DNA from 3 places in the Pseudoalteromonas sp. P1-30 genome. Region 3 is predicted to be linked to each of the others. Evidence: predicted binding sites of a transcription regulator. Region 3 holds the regulator's gene; each other region holds the start of a gene.

Region 1 (3,285 bases), on a different contig from region 3:
CTTACCGGTGGCAACATTCAAAAACATTGAAAGCGTTAATATCAATGGCTCTAGTGGCATTATTATTAACACTAAAGAGGGTGCGGTTAGGTTGACTGATGTCGCAGAGATCGCATAACCAATTAAAAAGTATTTCGCCTGCTAGCAGGCTATTAGATTAAAAGTTAGAGGTGAATTATGAGCTTTAATATCGCACTTACAGGCCTAGCTGCCGCTCAAAAAGACTTAGACGTAACAGCAAATAATATTGCTAACGTAAATACCACTGGTTTTAAAGAATCGCGGGCTGAATTTGCTGATGTATATGCTGCATCTGTGTTTAGTGCAGGTAAAACCAAAAATGGTGATGGTGTGCAAACAACCATGGTTGCACAGCAATTTCATCAAGGCTCACTGCAATTTACTAACAACTCGTTAGATTTAGCGATTACCGGCGAAGGGTATTTTGCAATGACTGATGATATTTCGTCGCAAGATTTAACCTATACTCGTGCAGGTGCATTTAAGCTTAACCAAGATAACTTTATGGTTGACGCCAAAGGTAATTACTTACAAGCTTTTCCGGTTGATGCATCAAGTGGGGACACCACATCGGTAAGTCTAAGTACAACTAACCCAATTCAAATTCCTGATTCATCTGGTTCGCCTCGCGCAACCGAAAACGTATTTTTATCGTTCAACTTAGATGCAACAGCTGATGCAACAGGCCTCGATTTTGATCCGACATCGAACGGTACCTATAATTCGTCGACGTCTACTACTGTTTACGACTCATTAGGTGAACCACATATTCTGCAATACTTTTTTGTAAAAGAAGAAGATGCAGCTGCAGGTGGTACAGACAATAGCTGGGAGGTATACGCTACGCTTGATGGTAAAGTGGTAGACGGTACATCTGGTGCAGAGCAAACAACTACACCATATACACCTATTACCACACTTGGTTTTGATTCTAGCGGTTTACCCGCCACAACAGATGGTGTAGCAAATACTAACACCACCACGTTTGATGAAATTAATTTACCGGCAGGTGCAGGTACTGGTTTATCGTCAATGCTTGATAACGGCGCAACATTCCCAAGTACAGGTATTGAGCTAAACTGGCGTGATGAAAACAACACAGCTGGCCGTATTCCAACTCAGTACTCAAGTGGCTTTGAAGTAAAAGCACTTGACCAAGATGGTTCTACAGTGGGTCGTTTAGCGGGTATTGATATTGGCACAGACGGTAAAATTGTTGCCTCATACAGCAATGGCGATTCAACCTACTTAGGCCAAGTTGCTATGGTTCGCTTTCCAAACTCTCAAGGCCTTTCGCAAGTAGGCGATACCAGCTGGAAGCAAAGCATTGACTCTGGTGAGCCAGTGGCCGGTGAAGCAGGCTCGGGCACTTTTGGTAGTATTAATTCATCCGCGCTTGAGCAATCAAATACTAACTTAACAAACGAATTAGTTGATTTGATTACCGCTCAACGTAACTACCAAGCGAACTCAAGAGCGCTCGAAGTTAACTCAACAATTCAGCAAAGTATTTTGCAGATTCGATAAGTTAACCTTATTTTTGGTTAAGATTTTAAGGCTGCATTTTTGCAGCCTTTTTTGTAGCTATGTAGCTGAAACTAGCGTAGCTGAACCGTTCAATACCTTCCTTATATTGCGTCAAATTTAATCTGGCATCTATTTTGCATTTATCAACTCAGAGATTTTTTATGTGAGTCGATGTTATGGACAAAATGGTCTACATTGCAGCCTCTGGCGCTAAGCAAAGCCTACAAGGGCTTGCACTTAAAGCCAATAATTTGGCAAACGCAAACACCACAGGTTTTAAAGCTGACTTTGCGCAAGCGCGCTCTATGCAAGCATTTGGCGAGGGCTTACCAACGCGCGTGTTTTCAATGCAAGAGCGACCAGGTTCTAACATGACCTCTGGCGGCATAATCGAAACAGGTCGTGATTTAGATATTGCCATGAGCGATAACGCCTGGCTTGCCGTTCAAGATGACTCAGGAAACGAAGCCTATACAAAAGTAGGCACGCTAAACATTACTGCACAAGGTATGTTAGTAACGAGCCATGGTCGTCAAGTTATTGGCGAAGGTGGCCCCGTAATTTTACCGGTTCCTATAGAAAAAATAAGCTTTAGTGAAGATGGTGCCATACAGGTTCGCCCGCAAGGGGCACCAGCCAATTTTTTAGAAGAAGTAGACACGCTGCGCGTTGTTGAAGGAAACAGCAGAGAGCTTGAAAAAGGCAACGATGGTTTATTTAGACCTGTACCTGGGCAAACCGTCGATACCTCTGCAAATGTAAAAGTATTAAGTGGTGCACTGGAAATGTCTAACGTTAATCCAGTTCACGAAATGGTCGATATGATCAACCACCAACGTCAATTTGAGTTACAAGTAAAACTAATGAAAACAGCTGAAGAGATTGACGAACGTCAAGATCAGTTGATGCGCATAGTTTAACTTTAAAATGAGGGCATACTTATGAATCCTGCATTGTGGATAAGTAAAACAGGGCTAGACGCTCAACAAACTGATATTTCAGTTATTTCAAATAATTTGGCGAATGCCAGTACCGTAGGTTACAAAAAGAGCCGCGCTATTTTTGAAGATTTACTGTATCAAAACATCAACCAGCCTGGCGGGCGCTCTTCACAAGATACCGAGCTGCCATCTGGCCTAATGCTAGGTGCGGGTGCAAAAGTGGTTGCTAACCAAAAAGAGTTTACGCAAGGTAATATGCTCACCACCGAAAACTCACTCGATTGGATGATTTCAGGCGAAGGCTTTTTTGAAGTGCTGCAACCCGATGGCAATATAGCGTATTCGCGTAATGGGCAATTTACTACCGATGAAGACGGCCGCATTGTTACCTCAGGTGCAGGTTTTGTTGTTCAGCCCGAAATGAATGTACCCGATGATGCGCAATCAATTACAGTCTCTCAAGATGGTGAAGTATCTGTACGCGTTGCAGGGCAAGCCGATAACGTGGTAATTGGCCAGCTAACAATTAGTGACTTTATTAATCCATCGGGTCTTGAGCCAATTGGTCAAAACCTTTACACCGAAACCGCTGTTAGTGGTGCGCCTGTTCAAGGTAATCCAGGCGTAGAAGGCTTAGGTACTATTATTCAAGGCTCACTTGAAACATCAAACGTTAATGTAACGGAAGAATTGGTAAACCTTATCGAAACTCAACGTGTTTACGAAATGAACTCAAAAGTAATCTCGGCCGTTGACGAAATGATGAGCTACATCAATCAACAGTTATAACCGTGCA
Region 2 (3,285 bases), 170 kb from region 3:
CTGATCAGGTAATTGATTTATTAGCACTAAACCCATTACTAAATCGTGATGTGTCGGGGCTTTCGGGCGGGGAGCGCCAGCGCGTAATTTTTGCAAGAACACTACTAAGTGGGCAATCTGTTGTTTTACTTGATGAGCCATTTAGCGCCTTAGATTGGTCAACGCGTTTTACTATGTTGGGGGCTGTTCAACAACTAAATAAATCCCATGGTATTAAATTTATTATTGTCAGCCACTCTTTAAAAGAGCTACTTTATTGCAGCGATACATTACTTCATATAGCGAAAGGCAACGTGCTCCAGTGCGGTGCAACACAAGAAGTGGTGCAAAGTATTTATGCAAATAAGAGCCAAACGCCACTTAGTATACTTAGTTATAGTAAGCCTGAATTTAATGATGCATTTGGTCTTTACCAGCTTACTCTTAGTAATAGCCAACAGCATTTATATGCAGTGCCTTCGCTGGTAAAACAAAACCATAAGTTAATTATAGAAAGCAGCCAAATAACCTACAGCAAAGTAAAACCAATTAACGAGAGCAGTGCAAACGTGCTAATAGGTATGCTTGAAAATGCCCAGCAGCTTGATGAGCAATGGCTACTGACAGTTAACGTAGATACGCAATTACTGTATTGCGCGGTGTCTAAAAGGCAATGGCAGCAAAGTGCTGTAAGCCTAGGCGAGCAGATTTATTTGACAATAAATAACCTAGAAACGCTAAGTTAGGATCTAAAAAACAGTCATGTATTTACCATGTACTAAATTAAGCACTGCAAACAGGGCAGTGCTTATTTTTAACAATATTAAAACGGTTAAACTCCATACTCAAACCATCTACAAGTAATAGCTGCTCGGTGAGTTTACTAGGCAGTCCTGCAATAATTTTAAGTGCTTCAGTCGCTTGAATACTACCAATAAGCCCTACAATAGGCGAGAGCACGCCTGACTCTGAACAGCTTTGAGTTTGTTCGCCAAAGAGCTGTGACACACACCCGTAGCAATGGCTATTAGGCGCCATTGTAAAGCAAGCTACTTGTCCCTCTAACCTTATGGCAGAGCCCGAAACCAAGGGCGTACGGGTGTTATAGCAGGCGCTGTTGAGCAAATTACGTGTTGCTAAGTTATCAGTGCAGTCAATAACTACATCTACTTTGCTAAGTAGTTGTTCAAGGTGCGAATTTTCATTTAAAAATTCATCAATAGTGTGGATCTCTATTTCATCATTTAACTGAGTTAACTGTTTTTTTGCACTGTGGGTTTTTAAGCACCCAACATCACTTTGTTTATAGAGCACCTGCCTTTGCAAGTTAGTTGCATCAACCACATCGTTATCTACAAGCGTTAACGTACCTACGCCCGATGCCGCTAAGTACTGCGCAACTGGACAGCCTAATCCACCTAACCCCACAATAAGAGCATGACTTTGCCATATTTTTTCTTGTCCATCTATATCTAGCTGAGGAAGCATAATATGGCGAGAATAGCGTAATTGCTGCTGATACGTTAAAGGGGGTTTTTGCATTAATGAGTTCTCATAATTTTTTTTTAACAATACCAATTAGTTAAAACCTAGAGCAAGTAAAGCTTAAAAATTCTTTGCACTGTTTACGCCCAACAAAGCTGCTTAAATAGTGCAAAGCGAAATAAATATTAATTCCCAAAAATATAAGTAACTGAAAAACCTACCTATTAATTGTTGGCTTAGTAATTGCTGAAAGCGGTTAACGTTAATTTAACAAATGTCGCAGTGTTATTACTACCAAAGTCGTACTCACTGCTTAAAATAATAATCGTTACAAGGAAAAAAACATGCAACCGAGTTCTGGGTTTAATCTCATATCGTTTAGCGGAAAAATGAAAATACTACATTTAAGCTGGATGGTGTTTTTTATCTCTTTTTTTGTATGGTTTAACCATGCTCCATTATTAGGGGCAATAGCGGGCTCGCTAGGTATAACTATGGCACAGGTAAAAACGCTTCTCATTTTAAATGTGGCCTTAACCATTCCCGCGCGTGTTGTTGTTGGCATGCTGACAGATAAGTTTGGTCCGCGTATTGTTTATGCCGCTTTACTTATTTTATGTAGCATACCGTGTTTTATGTTTGCTATGGCCACCACATTTGAGCAAGCCGCTATCGCGCGTTTTGCACTAGGCTTTATTGGTGCAGGCTTTGTAGTGGGCATTCGTATGGTGAGCGAATGGTTCCCAGCTAATGAGCTTGGTACAGCAGAAGGTATTTATGGTGGCTGGGGTAATTTTGGCTCTGCTGCCGCTGCCATGTTACTACCTGTATTAGCGCTTATGTTTGGCGGTGACGATGGCTGGCGCTATGCCGTTGGTTTAACGGGCGTACTTAGCGTTATTTTTGGTGTTATTTGGTACATAAACGTAACCGATACACCAAAAGGGGGGACGTACTTTAAGCCTAAAAAAGTAGGCGCAATGGAAGTAACCAGCAAAAGTGACTTTGTATTATTGCTTATTATGAAATTACCTATGTATGGCGCACTGGCTTTACTTACGTGGAAGTTGTCTCCTACAGGCGCTAATTTAATTTCTGCCAATTTTGTTTTAGCCGTTTATGCATTTTTAGTGCTGTTATACGCCTACGAGGTATATAAAACCTTTGATATAAACGGACATATCTTTAAACAACCCGTGCCAGAATCACACCGCTACGAATTTAAACAAGTAGCTGTACTTAATATTTTATATTTTACCACCTTTGGCTCAGAGCTGGCCGTTGTATCTATGCTGCCATTATTCTTTATGGAAGTATTTGGCCTCGATATGGTGTACGCAGGTTTACTGGCCTCTGCTTATGCGTTTATGAATTTAGCCTCGCGCCCAGGTGGTGGTTGGATCTCAGATAGAATGGGTCGTCGTAAAACACTTATTGTCCTTACCTCAGGGTTAGCTGTTGGCTACTTTGTTATGGGCTTAGTTGACGCTAGCTGGTCACTTTGGCTTGCTGTAGCTGCTGCCATGGCGTGTTCGTTCTTTGTGCAAGCTGGTGAGGGAGCGGTTTTTGCTGCTGTGCCACTTATTAAACGCCGCTTAACAGGGCAAATTGCAGGTATGACAGGCGCTTACGGTAACGTTGGCGCGGTGGTGTATTTAACGGCGCTCTCATTAGTGGATTACCAAACTTTCTTTATGATTATTGCTGCCAGTGCATTGTTAGGTTTAGGGGCGTTATTTTTCATGAAAGAGCCAGATGGGCACATGACAGAAGTAAACGAAGATGGCTCTGTTGAACTTATTTCAGTGACTTAAGGCAGCG
Region 3 (3,285 bases):
TTATTATCCCATCGCTAATGCTTGCATTTAGCGCCTCTGCTGCTGAGCCTGCTGCTCAACCGCCAGCAAATCAAATTTCTATTAGTGCAGACCGTCAAGAAGGCCAACTTAAAGAAAACGTAGGTATTTTTGAAAAGAACGTCGAAATTGTGCATGGCAATCGCAAAATTACAGCCGACCGACTTGAAGTACATAAACGTGAAGACTTAGGGGATAACAAACAACTCCTTATTGCCACTGGCAGCCCAGCCTACTTCGAAGAAAAACAAGACGATGGTACCGTAATGAGCGCCAGTGCAAACGAAGTACGTTACGACGTAGCAAAGCGCTTTTTAACGCTTGTTGGCGATGCTGAAGTCGCACAAGCCGGTCAAAAAATTAATGCTAAAAGTATTACCTACGATATGCAGCAGCAGCTTATTAGCGCAGAAAAAGACGAAAACTCTACGGATCGTGTCCACACAATTTTAGTGCCTGTTGAAGCAAAAATTAAAGAAAAAACAGGTAACGAAGGTCAACCATGAGCACCTTAAAAGCAGAACTATTAGCAAAAAGCTATAAAGGCCGCCAAGTTGTAAAAAATGTAGGCCTTGAGGTAGAAGCCGGCAGCATTGTTGGCTTATTGGGCCCTAATGGCGCAGGTAAAACCACCACCTTTTACATGATTGTAGGATTAGTACCTAGCGACAAAGGTAAAATTTCTATTGATGATAACGACATTACGTTATTACCTATGCACAGCCGCGCCCGCTTAGGCATTGGCTATTTGCCGCAAGAGTCATCAATATTTAGAAAGCTGACAGTTTATCAAAACCTAATGGCGATTTTAGAAACGCGTAAAGAGCTCAATAAAGCCGCGCGAGAAGAAACGCTTAACAACTTACTTGATGAATTTAGTATTCAGCATATTCGCGATAGCCAAGGTATGGCGCTTTCTGGTGGTGAACGCCGCCGTGTAGAAATTGCCAGAGCACTGGCAGCGAACCCTAAATTTATTTTATTGGATGAGCCTTTTGCTGGTGTTGATCCGATTTCAGTGTTAGATATAAAGAAAATAATAGAACATCTTAAAAACCGTGGCATTGGCGTATTAATTACCGATCACAATGTAAGAGAAACCCTTGATGTTTGTGAAAAAGCCTACATTGTTTCTCATGGGGAGCTAATTGCATCTGGCACCCCAGAACACGTATTAAATGACAAAACTGTACGCGATGTTTATTTAGGCGAGCAATTTAGGCTGTAACATTTAAGCCACACCTACAAGCATCTGCTAATATTAATTATAACAACATAAAAGGATTGTTAGAGATACATGAGGCAATCATTACAGCTGCGCATGGGCCAGCAACTTACAATGACTCCACAATTGCAACAAGCGATTCGCTTGCTGCAGCTCAGTACATTGGATCTCCAGCAAGAAATACAAGAAGCACTTGATAGCAACCCGCTATTAGAAGTAGAAGAGCAAGATTACACGGAAGAGTCGGCTGGAAAAAATGAACAAAAAGCAGATACGGATGATGTAACCGTAAGCGCATCGGCTGACGATACAACCAGCGAGTACGAGCAAGACAGTGGCGAAGCTTTAAATAAAGACACCGTTAGCGATGATATGGCAATGGATGTAACTTGGGATGAGTACATGAGCGCAGCCCCTGCTGCATCCTCAGGCCCAATGCCAGAAGATGAGTCTATTTATCAAGGTGCCTCTACTGAAACGCTACATGAGTATTTAATGTGGCAGCTTCAGCTTACTCCTTTTAGCCCAACAGACGAAGCCATTGCTATTGCCATTGTAGAAGCTGTAGATGACTCGGGTATTTTAACGCTAAGTTGTGAAGAAATTTTAGAAAGCTTTAACCAAGAAAACGATGACGAAGTTGAAGTTGAACTTGATGAAATAGAAGCCGTTTTAAAGCGTATTCAGTTATTTGACCCTGTAGGTATAGCCGCTCGCAGTTTACAAGAGTGCTTGTGTATTCAGCTAAACCAGTTTGATAAAGACACCCCTTTTATAGAACAAACTAAAATGATCTTAACCGATCACATTGATCTATTAGCGGCACGCGACTATCGTACATTAATGAAAAAGACTAAGCTTAAAGAAGACGAGCTTAAAGAGGTCATGACCCTAATACATACCCTCAACCCAAAACCTGCAGATACAATAGTAAGGGAAGAGTCGGAGTATGTAATACCAGATGTATCGGTTAAAAAAATAAAAGGCCGCTGGGTGGTAGAGCTAAACCCAGATAGCATGCCAAAAATACGCGTAAATAGTCAGTACGCGGCTATGTCACGTACCGTAAAATCAAGTGGTGATAGCCAGTTTATTCGCTCTCACTTACAAGAAGCTAAATGGTTTATAAAAAGCCTTGAAAGCAGAAACGACACGCTGCTTAAGGTAACAAACTGTATTGTAAAACAGCAACAGGCATTTTTTGAACATGGCCCAGAAGCCATGAAGCCAATGGTTTTAAACGATGTTGCTGAAATGGTAGAAATGCATGAATCGACAATTTCGCGTGTTACTACGCAAAAATATATGCATACGCCACGTGGTATTTTTGAGCTTAAGTATTTTTTCTCAAGCCACGTAAGCACTGAAAACGGCGGCGAGTGTTCATCAACCGCAATACGTGCCCTAATTAAAAAGCTAATTGCCGCGGAAAACTCAGCTAAACCATTGAGTGATAGTAAAATTGCGGATATATTGGCAGAGCAAGGAATTAAAGTAGCTAGACGCACAATAGCAAAATACCGTGAATCGCTAGCTATTCCACCGTCAAATCAGAGAAAGAGTTTGATATAAGACGTAAAAAACAAAGAGGAAATGCTTATGCAACTAAACCTAACTGGTCGTCACGTAGAAGTAACTGATTCACTTAGAGACTATGTAAATAATAAATTTGCAAAGCTAGAAAGGCACTCAGATCATATTAGCAATGTGCATGTCATTCTCGATGTAGAAAAACTCAACCAAAAAGCAGAAGCGACTATTCATGTAAGTGGCGCAGATTTATTTGCCTCAACAGAGCACCAAGATATGTATGCCGCTATAGACTCGTTGATTGACAAGCTCGATCGTCAAGTCATAAAACATAAAGAGAAGCTTGCTAGACACTAATATTATGAAATTAAGTACATTAGTATGCCAGGACTGCAGCAAAGCTGCGGTCCTTTTTAGTAGTAAAAAAAGAATTTTAGAGTTTATCAGTGAGCTTGCTCATGAAAAGCTCCCCTACTTACCACAACAAGATATTCTTAATGCGCTGGCAAGCA

What was found. Region 3 encodes sigma-54, which starts transcription at its own class of promoters, with help from an activator protein. Its sites were predicted from a motif close to GTTGGCACGNNNNTNGNNT; they were not measured.
Region 1: a site for sigma-54 is predicted at 1,670-1,688, ahead of AN395_RS10515 (flagellar basal body rod protein FlgF). Genes of this name have one in related genera too.
Region 2: a site for sigma-54 is predicted at 1,695-1,713, ahead of AN395_RS05935 (NarK family nitrate/nitrite MFS transporter). Genes of this name have one in related genera too.

Annotation. Positions count from the first base shown of each region.
Region 1 covers NZ_LKBC01000005.1:33,583-36,867, forward strand. Annotated here, with positions in the region: gene AN395_RS10505 (flagellar hook assembly protein FlgD) at 1-118, shown strand, start outside; gene flgE (flagellar hook protein FlgE) at 178-1,548, shown strand; gene AN395_RS10515 (flagellar basal body rod protein FlgF) at 1,725-2,468, shown strand; gene flgG (flagellar basal-body rod protein FlgG) at 2,490-3,278, shown strand.
Region 2 covers NZ_LKBC01000002.1:545,038-548,322, forward strand. Annotated here, with positions in the region: gene AN395_RS05925 (ATP-binding cassette domain-containing protein) at 1-725, shown strand, start outside; gene AN395_RS05930 (molybdopterin-synthase adenylyltransferase MoeB) at 763-1,521, opposite strand; gene AN395_RS05935 (NarK family nitrate/nitrite MFS transporter) at 1,809-3,278, shown strand.
Region 3 covers NZ_LKBC01000002.1:376,246-379,530, reverse strand. Annotated here, with positions in the region: gene lptA (lipopolysaccharide transport periplasmic protein LptA) at 1-524, shown strand, start outside; gene lptB (LPS export ABC transporter ATP-binding protein) at 521-1,246, shown strand; gene AN395_RS05185 (RNA polymerase factor sigma-54) at 1,316-2,815, shown strand; gene hpf (ribosome hibernation promoting factor) at 2,843-3,130, shown strand; gene AN395_RS05175 (PTS sugar transporter subunit IIA) at 3,135-3,285, shown strand, end outside.